4 regions of the Planococcus sp. VCh962 genome follow, and region 2 is predicted to be linked to each of the others. Evidence: riboswitches for the same ligand, from Rfam matches in the RefSeq annotation. Region 2 holds a riboswitch; each other region holds the start of a gene.
The links. A riboswitch is a leader RNA that binds a small molecule or an ion and turns the genes downstream of it on or off. The one in region 2 is predicted to bind lysine.
Positions count from the first base shown of each region.

Region 1: linked by a shared signal. The riboswitch ahead of AC3AQ9_RS11725 (transporter substrate-binding domain-containing protein) and the one ahead of AC3AQ9_RS06570 (aspartate kinase) in region 2 are both predicted to bind lysine.
Region 3: linked by a shared signal. The riboswitch ahead of dapA (4-hydroxy-tetrahydrodipicolinate synthase) and the one ahead of AC3AQ9_RS06570 (aspartate kinase) in region 2 are both predicted to bind lysine.
Region 4: linked by a shared signal. The riboswitch ahead of AC3AQ9_RS16145 (Na+/H+ antiporter NhaC family protein) and the one ahead of AC3AQ9_RS06570 (aspartate kinase) in region 2 are both predicted to bind lysine.

Region 1 is NZ_JBYLHS010000003.1:97,516-101,732, forward strand. It holds gene pgeF (peptidoglycan editing factor PgeF) at 1-95, opposite strand, end outside; gene AC3AQ9_RS11715 (class I SAM-dependent methyltransferase) at 474-1,037, shown strand; gene mnmH (tRNA 2-selenouridine(34) synthase MnmH) at 1,228-2,313, shown strand; lysine riboswitch at 2,428-2,611, shown strand; gene AC3AQ9_RS11725 (transporter substrate-binding domain-containing protein) at 2,748-3,590, shown strand; gene AC3AQ9_RS11730 (amino acid ABC transporter permease) at 3,654-4,217, shown strand, end outside.
Region 2 is NZ_JBYLHS010000001.1:1,295,076-1,299,292, forward strand. It holds gene AC3AQ9_RS06565 (YslB family protein) at 1-92, shown strand, start outside; gene AC3AQ9_RS06570 (aspartate kinase) at 336-1,550, opposite strand; lysine riboswitch at 1,684-1,859, opposite strand; gene uvrC (excinuclease ABC subunit UvrC) at 1,897-3,693, opposite strand; gene trxA (thioredoxin) at 3,744-4,058, opposite strand; gene AC3AQ9_RS06585 (electron transfer flavoprotein subunit alpha/FixB family protein) at 4,209-4,217, opposite strand, start outside.
Region 3 is NZ_JBYLHS010000002.1:637,325-641,541, reverse strand. It holds gene AC3AQ9_RS10505 (STAS domain-containing protein) at 1-649, shown strand, start outside; gene dapA (4-hydroxy-tetrahydrodipicolinate synthase) at 706-1,587, opposite strand; lysine riboswitch at 1,720-1,898, opposite strand; gene AC3AQ9_RS10495 (class I SAM-dependent methyltransferase) at 2,005-2,607, shown strand; gene ypfJ (KPN_02809 family neutral zinc metallopeptidase) at 2,675-3,523, shown strand; gene AC3AQ9_RS10485 (TraB/GumN family protein) at 3,660-4,217, shown strand, end outside.
Region 4 is NZ_JBYLHS010000007.1:37,854-42,070, forward strand. It holds gene AC3AQ9_RS16140 (sodium-dependent transporter) at 1-811, opposite strand, end outside; gene AC3AQ9_RS16145 (Na+/H+ antiporter NhaC family protein) at 1,004-2,581, opposite strand; lysine riboswitch at 2,698-2,880, opposite strand; gene AC3AQ9_RS16150 (bifunctional metallophosphatase/5'-nucleotidase) at 2,951-4,217, opposite strand, start outside.

The sequences.
Region 1 (4,217 bases), on a different contig from region 2:
TGAAGAGCCATATTGTTCATTTCAAATTGGGCTGCATCTTTCATGGTCATCCCGGCAATAAATTTTTCATTGTCTATGTACATTGTTGTTTTCATGTCATCACCTTCCTTTAATATATAATACCGCTTTAGGGTTGTATAGGAATGTATTGGAAAGAAGGCATGAAAAATAGCCGGCAAACTCTAATGGGAAACTGTTCCATCAAGCGGGTAGAACCCTAAGGGATAGATTGACCTATGTTTTCCGGAAGTATATGATAAAAATAACCTTCCAGATAGCATCTTAGAATAAAGAAAAACTGGATTCAAGCAGCGGGCTTCCCACAGAGTGTTGGTTCATATACTCAGAGCTTGGCTTGCTGTTAAAGTGGGATAAAGTTAAAACATGTTATTGAAGGTTTCTTATTTTTTTACTGTGTTCTGTGTGAATAGTTTGCTTACAGCTAAACCAATCAAGGACAGGGGGCCAGAAAAATGAGTACAAAAGAATACGTGAAGAACTTTATCAAGGACCGGAACATCGCCTCCATTACGCCAACTTCAAAAATGGGTGTACGGGAAGTGTGTGAAAAGATGGATTTGAGCAAAAAAGTGGTGATTGTCGAATACGGGCCTGCTACAGGTGTATTTACAAATTACCTGCTCGAGCGCATAACCCCGGATTCCATGATCATTGCGATTGAACTCAATGATAATTTTGTTGAATACTTAAAAGAAAACACCCGGGACCCGCGCTTGAAAGTTCATCACGACAGTGCGGAAAATGTACATGAGATCGTCAACCAGCACGGGATTGAAAAAGTGGATTATGTGATTTCGGGCATCCCGTTCTCGTTGATGGACGAAGAAACCAGGGAAAACATCGTGAAAAGAACAAGCCATGTATTAAGGCAGGGAGGGAAGTTTCTGCCTTACCAAACCTTTTTCCAAAAAGATGAACATTTGATGGTTTACCTGCAGGACTATTTTTCCAATGCCCAAGGTAAATTCTTCCTGCGCAACCTTCCTCCTATGCGGGTATATGAAGCAACTAAATAATCCAATCATATTAAAAGGCAAGCCTGCTCCATCAGGCTTGCTTTTTTCTTTTCCTCAAAAAGAGCGGAAGCTAATTTGATCAAGCCATGAAAGCTTATATATGGATTCAATGGGTGTATACTTGTAAATAAAACTTGAGGAATTTGAGACATACTATAGAGCCGCTTCAAGGCTTTTTGGGGGAGAAAGAATGTTTAGTAATATTAGGGTAGAAGAGCTGATTCCGGTCATCGAAAACGAAGAAATGGTGCTCATTGATGTCCGGTCGCCATCTGAATATAAAAACTTCACTATACCGGGAAGCATCAATATTCCTTTTTTTGATGATGCAGAACGGGCGGAAATCGGAACGCTTTACAAACAAGTCAGTGTAGAAGCCGCAAAAGAACGCGGGCTGGAAATCATTTCAGCAAAATTGCCGGAATTTGTGCGGGCATTCAAAGAAGTTGAAGGGGATAAGGTGGTATTTTGCTGGCGCGGAGGCATGCGCAGCAAAACGACAGCGACTCTGTTGAGCTTGATGAATGTCCATGTCCATCGCCTTGAAGAAGGTATCCGTGCTTACCGGAAATGGGTAGTCGCCGAGCTGGAGCAAAAGGAAACCCCTTCTCAAGCATTTGTCTTGAATGGCTTAACCGGAGCAGGAAAAACAAGAATATTAAAAGCGCTGCAGGGCGAAGGTTATCCCGTCATTGATTTTGAAGGGATGGCCAATCATAAAGGGTCTATTTTTGGCCAGATTGGGATGGAGCCGCATAACCAGAAAGTCTTTGATTCGCTTCTTGTTCATCAGCTGAGAAAACTGTGGAACTTTTCTTATGTGTTGTTTGAAGCGGAAAGCCACCGCATCGGAAAAGTAGTGATTCCACCATTTTTAAGCGATTTGAAAAACCGGAGCACCCATTTGTTCATTGATATGCCAATGGAAGAACGAGTGAAAGAAATTTTGGAAGATTATCGTCCTTCGGAATACAAGATAGAATGCATGGAAGCATTTCAGCGGATTAAATCGCGGATTCATATGCCCATCGCCAAGCAAATTGAATCAGATTTGGAAACAGGCGATTTTGCTTCGGCCATTCAGCTGCTGCTGGAGCATTATTACGATTCACGATACAAGCATACAGGACTCCAATACCCGGATTCTCAGAAAAAGTTCTTGGTGGTCCGCAATATTGAAGAAGCCATTCAAGCCGTAAAAGAAAGTATCCCACGCCCTTTCCAAATGAGGGAAACAGCAAGTACGAGCGAGCAGATGAATAGATTCAATCGATAAAATAAGCGCACTGAACTTTTTGCATGAATCCATCCATAAAAATAGGATTGACAGATAAAATTTATCAATGTAGACTATGAAAAACATGAATTGAATATGACCTCACACTTTTTGCAGTGAGGTAGAGGCGCGACGTTTAACGGTCCTTAGAGGAGTTCGAGAAAATGATGATTCTAAGGAGAAGGAAAGGTCGCCGAAGTGTGCAATAGCTCTCACTATTGCATGCTGGGTCTGCAGTTAATAGCTGCAGGACTGTCGCAATGGATTTCCCGATTTATTGCGAAGTGCTATCTCATCCAGGGACGAAGAAGAGGATTTAGGGCAACTATGTATAGTGCGATCTGAGTCTACCTCAGGTCTTTTTGTGCAGAGTTGCCCTTTTGTATATTCAATTGCCATCAAGGTGCCAAAAAACAAAAGGGGAGAGTTTAGTTATGAAGAAAAAACTGACGTTATTTTCAACCATGTTTCTGTCAACGATGTTGCTATTGTCAGGATGCGGATCAAACGAAGGGGCAGGCAGCGGCGGGTCATCAGAAGAATCTGAGACATTCAAAGTGGGAATGGAAGCAGCTTATGCGCCGTTTAACTGGACACAGGGAGATGACTCCAACGGTGCAGTGAAAATTTCAGGAAATGCTGAATATGCAGGCGGTTATGATGTGGAGATTGCCAAAAGAATTGCTGAAGATATGGGCAAGGAATTGGAAATTGTAAAAACGGAATGGGATGGCCTGGTGCCAGCCCTGACTTCTGGCAAAATTGATGCAATCGTTGCCGGTATGTCTCCAACAGAAGAGCGCAAAGCAACTATTGACTTTACAGACCATTACTATACGTCTGAGTTGGTTATGGTAGTTAAAAAAGGCGGCGAATACGAAGGGGCAACTTCACTTTCAGATTTCAAAGGAGCTAGAATAACTGCACAGCTAAACACATTCCATTATTCGGTTATTGACCAAATCGAAGGCGTTTCGAAAGAGACTGCGATGGAGAGTTTCCCTGCTATGCGGGTAGCGCTTGAATCCGGCGTTATCGATGGCTATGTGTCGGAACGGCCGGAAGCGGTAAGTGCTTCTGCTGCAAATGAGAATTTTGCCATGGTGGAATTTGAAGATGGCTTTGAAACCTCTCCAGAGGATACAGCAATTGCAGTCGGACTTGAAAAAGGCAGTGAATTAGCTGAACAAATCAATGAAACATTGGCTGGCATTTCTGAAGAAGAGCGCCAGGAAATCATGGATGTTGCAATCCAAAATCAACCAGCTGCCCAATAATGATCAGGTGGTGCCGGCTGCATGTGCATGCAGCCGGTTTTACTTATTTTTAGGAGGAAAATTATGAGCGTTGACTGGATTATCACTATACTTACCAATAACTGGCCGATGTTCCTGCGCGGAGCAGTGATGACATTATGGATTTCAGTAGTCGGAACCTTGATCGGGGCCGCAATCGGATTGATTATCGGCATTATCCACACCTTTCCGATGCCGGAGCGGGGCATAAAGAAAATTATCTTAAAAATAATCAATGGACTCCTTTCAGCCTATATCGAATTTTTCCGGGGAACACCGATGATTGTACAGGCGATGGTCATTTTCTATGGATCTGCACTGGCTTTTGGCATTGACATGGATGTCTTTACCGCAGCTGTATTCATCGTCTCGATCAATACCGGGGCCTATATGGCGGAAATCGTCCGGGGCGGCATCATTTCCGTCGATAAAGGGCAATTCGAAGCGGCACAGGCCATCGGGATGAACCATTTCCAGACCATGATCAACGTCGTTTTGCCACAGGTAATCCGCAATATTTTGCCGGCAACCGGCAACCAGTTCGTCATTAATATCAAAGATACAGCGGTGTTGAGCGTTATCGGGGTAACAGAATTGTTCTTCCAGACA
Region 2 (4,217 bases):
ACGGTTTTTTAACTGAAGCTTATGAAGAAGTTCAATTAAAAAGAAATGTAATCCGTATAACGCTGAAAACTGATCTCCGTGAAAAAGCATAACCGCTGAAAACCCACTTCATTTTTATGAAGTGGGTTTTCCTATTCTTATTGTTCAATAATAATTTCATTTTCCCATTATAAACATCTGATTAATTGTCATTTATCTGACATACATCGTGGATAGAATATTTTTATGGTCGGCATCCGATGGTTATTGTGGCTTTTTATACACATGGTGCGTGATGGATTTTTAATTGTACTTGAAAATTTTGTGGATTAGCACACTCGAATACGTTTGCATTTTTATTCCGATAAGCCGAACGCATCGTGCAAAGCGTTCGCTGATTTTTCCATAGCCGCTTCCGGCACTACAACCGAAATTTTTATTTCTGAAGTGCTGACCATTTTCACTGGGATCTCGTGCAAGCGGAGAATATCGAACATTTGTGCAGCAACTCCGGGATTTGAAACCATGCCGGATCCGACAATCGAAACTTTAGATAAGCCCACTTCGTAGTTGGCGCTGGAGAAACGGATATCTTGCTGAAATTCATTTAGCACCCGTTTCGTTTCCTCCAAGCTGTCTTGTTTAATGGAAAACGACACAGACGGCGGAAATTCATCCGTGATGCTTTGTACAATGATATCAACATCGATATGGTTTTCTGCCAGTTTTGTAAAAATGCTTGCCAATGAACCATTGAATGGTTTTTCATAGGAAACGGTCACCCGTGCAATTCTCGGTTCAAATGCTACGCCTCTGACAATAAGATTTTTCTCCACAGTGATCACCTCTTGTATGATTGTGCCCGGTTCATCCGAATAGCTTGCTCTGACCGACAACGGGACTTTATTGTTTTTCGCAAATTCGACCGCACGGGGATGCAGGACACCTGCACCAAGGTTGGCAAGTTCGAGCATCTCATCATATGAAATTTGCTCGAGTTTGCGTGCACCCGTCACAGATCGTGGATCTGATGTATAAACACCATCAACGTCGGTATAAATCTCGCATTTATCGGCCCCTAGTGCTGCTGCCAATGCGACTGCAGTCGTGTCGGAGCCGCCACGGCCCAATGTCGTGATGTTGCCAATCCGGTCAACTCCCTGAAATCCGGCAACCACACAGAAGTAGCCGTTATTCAGCACACCTTCCAAGCGCTCTGTATGGATGGTTTCGATGCGGGCATTGCGCGGAACGGATTCTGTTTCAATGCCTGCTTGCCATCCAGTGAACGACAATGCTTCATGCCCCAGTGATTTGAATGCCATAGCAAGCAAAGAAATCGTTACTTGCTCACCTGTTGCCAACAGCATATCCATTTCTCTTTTCGGCGGTTCAGCAGAAATTTCCCCTGCCAGTTGGAGCAGCGCATCTGTCGTTTTGCCCATGGCTGAGACAACAATAACTACACGATAACCTTTTTCTTTTTCAAGGATGGCCCGTTTGGCCACTGCAATAATTTTTTCCGGTGTTGCAACAGATGTTCCGCCAAATTTCATTACGATCGTCTTCATTTCATCCACTCCCACATTTTTAAGATGTGGCTCTCAACATGCCGGGCACCGGGTGCCTGGCAATAAAAAAAGGCAGCTCGCCGAAATTACGGCAAGCTACCTCTTTTATCATGTACGAATACGAAAAACGTCCATGTGAGATAGCCCTCCAGAGATTAACTCTGACAGCCCGGCACTTCTTAAATGCCGGACCAGCATACGGGTTTGCAAAAATCCCGCACACTTCGGCGACCGCCCCTTTCTCTACCCTTCACAGATTCTGCAAATCTCTGAGTAGATACTATTGACGTTCGCGCCTCTATCATCACTTTTCCAAGTGATTTAATTATGTTTTTACGATAGCATGTTATTGCTCGCTTGGCAATGCCTGCTGAGCAAAATGCTGCTGAATGGATTTGGCCAGGTTCTCAGGCATGCCCGCCTGGCGCAGTTCTTCGATTGTCGCTTCTTTTATCTTTTTGACAGAACCAAAATGCTTTAACAATTGTTGCTTACGCTTTGGTCCTACGCCTTCTAAGTCATCGAGTGCTGATTGAATGGAATTCTTCCCGCGCAATTGCCGGTGGAACGTAATAACAAAGCGGTGTACTTCGTCCTGGATGCGCTGCAGCAGGTAAAACGCTTCGCTCGTCCGTTTTAACGGCACTACTTCAACGGGATCGCCATAAAGAAGCTGCGATGTTTGGTGCTTGGCATCTTTTGCAAGGCCGGCAATCGGTATCGATAAACCAAGTTCGTCTTCCAAGATTTCTCGAGCCGACTCCATCTGCCCTTTCCCTCCGTCAATGACGATCAAGTCCGGAAGCGGAAGGCCATCTTTTAGTACACGCGAGTAGCGGCGCCGAATCACTTCACGCATCGCAGCGTAATCATCCGGTTTCGAGGCATTGCGGGTTTTATATTTGCGGTAATCTTTTTTCGACGGTTTGCCATCGATAAACGTGATCATTGCTGAAACGGCATCTGCCCCTTGGATATGGGAGTTATCAAATGCTTCAATCCGGAGCGGTGTCTCAATATTCATAGCCTCTCCCAATTCAATGCAGGCGCCTACTGTCCGTTCTTCCTGGCGCTCAAGCAGTTGGAATTTCTCTTTTATGGCAATTTCCGCGTTTTTTTTCGCCAATTCCACCAAATCCTTTTTCTTGCCGCGCTGAGGCACCAGCACACGGAGATCGAGCCATTCCCGGATCAAATCCGCGTCTGCCCCTTCCGGCACAAGAATTTCATTGGGTTTCATATGATGCGACTGCTCGTAAAATTGGCCGAGATAGGTCATAAATTCTTCTTGCGGATCGCGATATAACGGAAACAGCGAGACATCGCGCTCTATCAGCTTGCCTTGGCGCACGAAAAACACCTGTACGCACATCCAGCCTTTGTCGATGGCATAGGCAAAAACATCGCGGTTGGTAAAATCGTTCATCGCCATTTTCTGTTTTTCCATAACCGTTTCGATATGGACAATCTGGTCCCGATATTCTTTAGCTCGCTCAAATTCCAGGTTCTCAGCAGCTTCCGACATTTTTTCAACCAATTGCTCTTTGACTTCGCGGAATCCGCCGTTCAAAAATTTTGTGATGCCGTCAATCATATCTTGGTAGGTTTCCTGTTCCACCGGTTTGATGCACGGCGCCAAACACTGCCCCATATGGTAATAAAGACAGGCACGGTCCGGCATTGTATGGCATTTTCGCAATGGATACAAGCGGTCGAGCAGTTTTTTTGTTTCACTGGCGGCATAGGCATTCGGATAAGGGCCGAAATACTTGCCTTTGTCCCGCTTCACTTGCCGTGTGATGATGAGCTTCGGATGGCGCTCACCTGTGATTTTCAAATAAGGATAGGTTTTGTCGTCCTTCAGCATGATATTGTATTTCGGATCATGCTTTTTGATCAAGTTCAGTTCCAGAATCAATGCTTCTTTTTCCGAACTGGTCACAATATATTCAAAATCCTCGATTTCTCCTACCAGCCGCTGTGTTTTGGCGTCATGGCTTCCCGTGAAATACGATCGCACGCGGTTTTTCAGCACTTTCGCCTTGCCGACATAGATAATCGTATTTTGGCGGTCTTTCATCAAATAACAGCCAGGCTGGTCTGGAAGTATCGCTAATTTATGTTGGATTAATTCGTTTGCCATAGTCTCACCCTATTAAAAAACCGGGCACCATTGCTGGACCCGGTTTAGAATTATGCGTGTTGGTTAACCAATTCTGCTAAAGCTTCTTTTGGTCTGAAACCAACCACTTTGTCAACTGTTTCTCCGTCTTTCATCAACAAAAGAGTCGGAATTGACATGATGCCATATTTGCCGGCTGTTTCTTGGTTTTCGTCAACATCCACTTTAACGATTTTCACTTTATCGTTCATTTCTGCATCCAACTCTTCTAAAACTGGAGCAATCATTTTACAAGGTCCGCACCAAGTAGCCCAAAAATCTACCAATACTAAACCTTCTGAGATTTCTTGTGAAAAGTTCTGATCTGTACCGTGTACAATTGCCATGAATAATTCCTCCTTAGTAGTATAACCAAACTCTGAATTGATTATAGCATGCACTATTTTCACTAGCTATTTATTTGCCTAAGCTTACTTTACCCTAAATATAGGAAATCAAACGAAAAGCGGCCCAAGTGTTAATGGCCGCTTTTTTGATTACATTAC
Region 3 (4,217 bases), on a different contig from region 2:
CCTGGATCCTGAAACAGTTTTCAATGAAATTTCACAGTGGGGAGATGCGACCGGGAACTATTTTCTAAAGGAAGGCATGTCACTTGCAGATGCATTGGCGGAAACATCGCTTTACCGAAGACATATCGGAAAAGTGATCAAGACCGAAGCCGTGCACGAGAAAATGCCGCTAGAGACCCTTTTTGGAACAATGGAATTTTTCCATTCTTTGCTGGACCATGCAGCACATTCGTACAGTTCAGCTTATATCAATTCTTATCAAAAGAATTTAGCCGATGCACGAAAAGAATTTCTCGAGTTGTCATCGCCGGTTGTGCCGGTGAATGACCAAATTGCAATCCTGCCGATTGTAGGTGCCATTGAAGTGGACCGGGCCCAGCATATTCTGGAGCAATCGCTGCTTGCGGCTGGCCGTTTGAAGGTTTCTACTCTCATTATCGATTTATCAGGCGTAATAAAAGTCGACTCGATGGTGGCGGAACAAATCATTAAGTTGACCGAATCACTGAAGCTTGTCGGCGTACAGGCGGTGTTGACCGGCATCCGGCCGGAAATTGCACAGACCATGATTCAGCTGGGCATCGATGTCAGCCAGCTGGCACTTGGCGGAAGTTTGAAGCAGGCCTTCAAGAGATTGACAGAAGTATAATCAAAGCATATAAAAAACCGCTGAGGCCATAGCTTCAGCGGTTTTGTCTTAATGGGTCAAGAATTTACAGTGCGGCCAGATAGAACCTTACGCAAGGTTAGAGTTTCTTGTTCGTTCAAAGGAATCATCGGCAGACGGACACCGCCAACTTGGACGCCTGAGAGGTTCAAAGCTGTTTTCACCGGCACCGGATTCGGGGCAGCGAACAATGCATTCATGACTGGCAGCAATTTGCGGTGTGCCGCTGCTGCCGCTGCATTGTTGCCGTTGCGGAAGTTCGAAATCATATCCCGCATCTCATTGCCGATGATGTGGGCTGCGACAGAAACAATGCCATTTCCGCCGATTGCGAGAATCGGCAAAGTTAAGCTGTCATCTCCACTATAAAGCGTGAAGGAATCGGGTGTGCGTTCAATAATTTCAGCGGCAGCATCCAGATTGCCGCTCGCTTCTTTGATGGACACGATATTGTCAATTGCCGATAGGCGGACGACTGTATCGACGGTCAAATTGACGACGCTGCGCCCTGGAATATTGTAAAGCATGATTGGCAGGCCGGTAGAGGATGCAATCGCTTCAAAATGCTGGAACATGCCTTCTTGTGAAGGTTTGTTGTAATACGGCGTAACGAGCATAATGCCATCTACTCCGATATCTTCTGCCTGCTTAGTCAAGGCGATGGATGCGCGTGTATTGTTCGATCCCGTTCCAGCGATGACAGGAATGCGGCCCTTCGCGGTTTCCACGACAAATTTAAAAAGTTTCACTTTTTCTTCTGATGATAAAGTCGGTGATTCTCCGGTCGTGCCGGCAACCACTACTCCGTCTGAACCGTTTGCGATCAAATGCTCCACTAAGTTTTTAGTTGCGGGAAAGTCGATTTCTCCATTTGCATCAAACGGAGTAACCATTGCTGTGATAATTTGGCCGAAATTCATAATACCACCCTTTTCTTGGTTTTTTGTCAAAAATCAGAGGTGATGGACCAGTCGCATATTAAAGAGAAACAAAAAAGCAGCAACGAGGGTCTCGTTGCTGCCGTAGAAACAATGTTTATCCACCGTTTCTTTGCGTCAGATAGCCCTCCATATAGTCACCTATATGACAGTCCTGCATTTATTAGATGCAGACCCAGCGGAGTCGACTATGAGTGTCTAACCGCTTCGGCAAATCCCCCTTTCCATAAACGTCATCGGAGCTCATACTCCTCGATTTATATACTGATGGTTTTTGCACCTCTATCCTCACTCCATAAAATCTGAAGCAAGAAAATATTGAATTAGCTTCACCTTACCAAACTCTTTGGCCGATTGCAAGAGCCGTAATTATTATTTTACCGTAAGGAGCAGATGACAATGAATGAACGCCAATACGATGAAATGTTGAATATCCGGACTTCCGAAAACCAGCAAGGCTTCCATGAATCTCTTCACCATAACCGTTATGAGCCGACGCCTTATGCCTTGCTGGAAATCCTTTTTAGCCATTACAGGCTGTCCAAGGAAGACCGGCTGGTCGACTACGGCTGCGGCAAAGGGCGGCTGAACTTTTACGTACACTCTTTATTCGGAGTGGAAACCGTGGGAGTCGAGATGGACGAAACCTTTTATAGGGAAGCACTCGATAACCGGACGGCTTACGGGAAAAAGCGGAAAAAAGCGAAAGGAAAAATTGAGTTTTGCTGCTGCCTTGCGCAAGATTATAAAGTGGATGCGAAAGACAACCGGTTCTATTTTTTTAATCCTTTTTCGGTTCAGATCTTTATGGCAGCCGTCAACAATATTTTGAAATCTGTAGAGCAGGTACAGCGTCCGGTAGATGTGATCCTATTTTTCCCATCGGAAGATTATATTGATTATTTGGAGCACCAGACTCTTTTTGAACTGTTTGAAGAGATCCCGTTGCCGGGAGCAGGCCGCAATTTTCGGGAACGCTTTTTAATCTACCGCCTCCAATAAGTTGGATTAGAGATCCAGTGGATTGGGGTATAGGCTTAAAAAGTGCAATTCGTGAGGAGCGATTTTTATGAAATGGAAAGGCAGGCAGGGCAGCAGAAACGTCGAGGACCGGCGCGGTTCGTCAGGCGGCAAGATGGTAGCGGGAGGCGGAATCGGGGGATTGCTCATCGTCCTGCTGGTGGCATTTCTTGGCGGGGATCCGGGAGTCCTTTTGAACGAACTCGGTACCGGCGCAGGCACGCAGTCAAGCGAACCTTATGTCGAAACCGAGCAGGAGCAGGAACTCGCTGATTTTGTCTCGGTTGTGCTGGCGGATACCGAAGCCGTATGGTCGGAAGTTTTTGCCGAGCAGGGCTTGGAATATGTTGAGCCGACGCTCGTGCTTTTTAATGGCAGCGTCGAGTCTGCCTGCGGTACAGCGGGAGCGGCAGTCGGGCCGTTTTATTGTCCAGGCGACCAGAAACTGTACATTGACTTAAGTTTTTACAATGAACTGCAGCAGCAATTCCAGGCACCGGGCGACTTTGCAATGGCATATGTCATTGCGCATGAAGTCGGGCACCATGTGCAGAACTTGCTTGGCGTCATGGAGCAGGTGCAGCCGCTCCGCAGCCAATTAAGCGAAGAAGACTATAATAAGCTGCAGGTAAGGCTGGAATTACAGGCTGATTACTATGCAGGCGTCTGGGCGCATCATGCTCAAGGCATGGACCTTTTGGAAGAAGGGGATCTGGAAGAAGCCTTGACGGCGGCAAGTGCGGTCGGGGATGACACCATCCAGAAACGGGCACGCGGTTATGCAGTGCCGGAAAGTTTTACGCACGGCACATCTGAACAGCGCAAGCGCTGGTTCTATAAAGGCTTCGATACGGGAACTATCCAAGGCGGCGATACGTTCAATGCAAAAAATCTTTGACACTTTTTCGCTGAAAAAAAACCGTGAAACGAAGAGTGTTGCATTGATATTTTCGGCATTGTGATTCATTATTGAAATAGACAGTCTTTTCGTGTAAATACGGAAAGAAATTAAGTTCAATGAAGGAAGAAAATTTATGCATGAAGATAATATTACACGCATACAACTCGACGGACGCGAATTGATTTTGATCGGCACGGCGCACGTTTCCCGCCAAAGTGCAGAACAGGTCAAACAAGTCATTGAAGCGGAACGGCCGGACTCAGTGTGCATTGAACTTGATGCGCAGCGGTACCAGTCGGTTACCGATAACAGCAAGTGGAAGGAAACCGATATTTTCAAAGTCATCAAAGAAAAGAAATCAAGTCTCCTGCTGATGAACCTGGCGATTTCATCTTTCCAGAACCGCATCGCTGATCAGTTCGGCATCAAGCCGGGGCAGGAAATGATTCAGGGGATTGAATCTGCCAAGGAAACCGGTGCTGAACTGGTACTGGCGGACCGCAATATCCAAGTGACGTTTTCACGGATTTGGAGCAATATCGGTTTTATGGGAAAAGCCCAGTTATTAACCTCTGTCATCTTCAGCATTTTCAGCAAAGAAACAATTTCTGAAGAAGATCTTGAAAAGATGAAATCGCAGGATACACTGAATGCAGTGCTCAATGATTTCACCCAGTCATTCCCGAAATTG
Region 4 (4,217 bases), on a different contig from region 2:
CAGCTAGTAATTCAAAAGCTGAGTTCGCAAATCCGGTAATGAATGCATTATTCGTGATATCTGATTTCTTCGGCAAATAACTTGCATAAGTGATCATAATCGCGAAAGCAATTGAAAGACTAAAGAAAATATGCCCATAAGCCGCTACCCAGACGGTCGGATCCAATATGGCATCGAAATTAGGCTTAAAGAATGCATCAAGTCCAAGAGATGCTCCGTCAAGAGTGACAGCCCGTATTACTACAATAAGGAAAATGACCACTAAGGTCGGAATGAAAATCCGGTTCGCAAGCTCAATTCCTTTTTTAACTCCAGCAAATAGAATGCCAAGTGTTATCACCCAGACAATTGCCAGTGGAATAAGTACTCCCCATACAATTCCGCCGGTCTGGCCAGGTGTAACAGTTAATTGAAGAAAGTTATTAAATAAGAAACCTTCTGTATCTTCTCCCCATGCCTGGTTGAATGAGAAAATTGTGTAACGCATAGCCCAGGCGATAATAACCGCGTAATAGGTGGAAATGACAAATGAGACAAAGATTGCCCACCATCCCATCCATTCCAGTTTTTTTCCGCTCATTCTAAAGAATGATAGTGGAGCCGATCCACGGTATTTGTGGCCGATGGTGAATTCCATGATTAAAATAGGTATCCCTGCCGTCAGCAGAGCGAATAAGTACGGTATAAAGAATGCTCCTCCACCATTTTCATAGGCCACATACGGAAAACGCCAAATATTTCCCAGACCTACAGCCGATCCCACAGCCGCCATAATAAAACCGGCGCGCGTACCCCATTGCGAACGTTCCATTTTCCTTCCTCCTTGTTTTCTTCCATTCTCTTTCCAGAAAAATAGGAAGTTTGTATATTTTCAGATTATTTACTAATCTAAAAATAGTATAACGAGGGGGCAGTTCAAAGTAAAGATAATTTCTTAAAGTTTTTATAAAAAACTATTTCTACAATAATAAAAAAGCAGAGAACTAGTTCTCTGCTTTTTTTATCATAGCATTTTAGCGCGTTTTTCTAGTATGGTGGTTCTTCGAGACCATACAGTGAATAATATCAAGAGAATAACGATTACTGTACCTAAGGAGAAAATCAGCGATCCAGTAAAGCCTATGATGATATACCCGATAGAAGCAATGAAAGCCGCTGTCAAAGCATAAGGAAGCTGTGTCAGTACATGATCCATATGATTGCTCCCTGCCCCTGTTGAAGAGAGGATGGTTGTATCTGAAATCGGTGAACAATGGTCACCAAATACCGCACCGGCCAGAACCGCAGACAATGCCGGCAATAAGAGTTCAGGTGCAGCTTGGGCCATGATATTCCCAGCAATCGGTAAAAGAATGCCAAATGAACCCCATGAAGTGCCTGTTGAGAACGCCATAATCCCTGCCAGCACAAACAATAGAACCGGCAGAATTTCTATTGGAACATTGTTCTCAGTAACAATTTCAGAAAGGAAAATCCCTGTTTCGAGCGCTCCAATCAGATAACTTAATGACCATGCAAAAATCAGGATGAAGACGGCTCCTGCCATGGATTTAACTCCGGCAACAATCCCTTTTCCAATCCAAGTCGCACTCGCTGTTTCATTACGTTTCATTTGAAGTACATAAAGAATAATTGAAGTAAGGGCTCCTAGTAGCCCACCTATCATCAGTGAGGCTGGTACATCTGTGTTTTCAAAAATCAGCCAAATATCAGCGACCTGGCCGGCATTTTGGTATCCTGTCCAAACCATCGCACCGATTGTTCCAGCAACTAATAATAGAATCGGCAAAAGCAGATCACGGACACGTCCATGTGAATGTGACGGAAATTCTTCTTTCATTTCACCAGGTATCACTTTGTTTGGATTAAACAATTGACCGTCAACGATTGCCAGGGTCTCATGTTTTTTCATGGCTCCAAAGTCCACATCCCGTATCGCCACAAAAAAGACGATAGCCAAAGTGGCAATGGCGTAGAAGTTCATCGGCGCCATCCAGACAAAGGCTTCCAAAGCTGAGGACTGGACATAGGTCTGTTCAGCCAAAATAGTTGCTATGATACCGATAATCGCTGCTCCCCAGCTGGATACCGGTGAAATTACACAAACTGGAGCAGCAGTCGAATCGATGAAATATGCAAGTTTCGCGCGTGAAATTTTGTAGCGATCGGTAATCGGTTTAGCCACTTGTCCAACAGCCAAAGCGTTAAAATAATCATCGATAAAAATGACCATTCCGAGAATCACCGTAAGGACTTTTGCGCCTCTTCTCGATTTGATACGCTTGGATGCCCATTCAGCGAAAGCAAGGCTCCCTCCTGATAAGCTGACAAATGCAGTAATAATGCCCAATAAGAATAGGAACAAAATAATGAAAACATTATAGGCATTAAAGCCTTCGTCCCAAAAAGTGATGGCAAATGAGTTAAACAATTCCCGCAGAGCTTCCAGTGGGGCGAACGAAGTCAAGATGAGCGCTCCTGCAACGATTCCTGCCCCAAGTGACAGCAGTACACGGCGGGTCAGCAACACCATGACAATCGCAATGATTGGCGGTAAAATCGAAAAAATTGTATTTTCCATGGAAAAGATCCCTCCTGTTTTTATTAGGATGGAAGAGAAAGAAAGAAAAAAAGCTGACCGCGTCCAAATGGATACAGTCAGCTTTCTACAATTCGTCTGTGCTTCAAAACATCAAACAACCCTGTAGCTCTTCGTCTATGATTCAACACAAACGACAGTGGCATTCTTATTCAGAATACCCCCAGCTCTTTTTTCAGTGACAGCAAAAAAAGAACTTCGGCAAAACTTCCTTTTGGATGTGTTCAACGTTGTCACACTCGCACATCGGACTTATAAGTTTTGCAGCCTCTACCCATCAATTTTTAATTCTTAGTAAGCATAGCCCAATCTTATTACAAAATCAAATGTATGTTAACTTTGAATTTTCTTTCATTTCAAGGCTTTGCTGCGAAAATATTGGCTAAAGACATCCCGCAGAAATTCAGGCATAAAGTACTTTTTCGGAGCTCGTTTCAAGGAAGGGAAAAAGTAGCCGAAAGTGAACATATCCAAAGTAACCAGCTGGAAAACTTCTTCATGCCCTGCAATCTTTCCGCCAACAAGCAATTGGTGGTTTTTCATTTCCAAATTGATGCGGATGATATTGCCGAAGACCGCACCGCGAAATCCCATGCCTTTCAATTCGATATTGGGCCATTCCGCATTTAGCGACTGCTGGTAGATTTCTTTCAGTTCAGCGCCTGTCAGACTGATGAGACAAGGATTAATTGGATGAGGAAGCATTTTATGAAAATCATATCGGGTCGTTTCCCCTACAGGCATATCTTCCATAAATAATCCGGCATTGAATAAGGCACAATCAGCTCCTGAGAATTCGAGCAATGCTTCTCCGAACAATTTAGCCAGCTGGGAATCTTTGAACCATTCCGCTTTCAGTTCATCTTCATTAAAAAAGACCAACTCATTCAATTGCTCTTTCCCTTGCTCAATCAACGCATCATTAAAGTCTTCGTCCGATCCGCGAAGTGAGGCCGTTTCAATTAACTCAGCTTTTTTCTCTTGTATGGCCGGTTCAATTGTTACATGGCCGATATACATGCCGAATTTGCCGGCAGCACCGAGCAATGTGTCGCCAATCAGTTTTCCTTCGTGGAAAATATGGTGGGTATGGGCTCCCAGAATCACATCGATTTCCGGGCATAATTCCGCCAAATACTCGTCTTCTTTCACACCTAGATGAGAAAGGCAGACGATAAGGTCCGCTTCATCTTTAATGGCTTCAACGGCCTCTATAATGGCATCTTTGGCATCGGTGATTACCCATCCGAGCCGTTTGTAGAAAGGTGTAAACTCAGCCGTTGCACCGACCAGCCCAATTGTCAATCCAGCCTTGGTTTTCAGCAGCCGGTAAGGTTTTGCCCAGTCCGGTCGTTGGCCATCCGGTTCGTATAGATTGGCCACAATCACATCGAAATCCGCCTGCACATACAATTCTTCCAATTCTTCTTTTGACAGGGTTATACCTTCATTATTGCCTATGGTGACGGCATCGTACTCAGCATCGTTCAATAATTCTACGTTGCCTTTTCCGGAAGTCCCTTCAGTGTATGGATGAGACCGGTCCACATGGTCTCCGATATCAAGGATTAAACAAACATCCCCTTCTTCCTCATGCCACTGTTTTCGTTCACTCAAT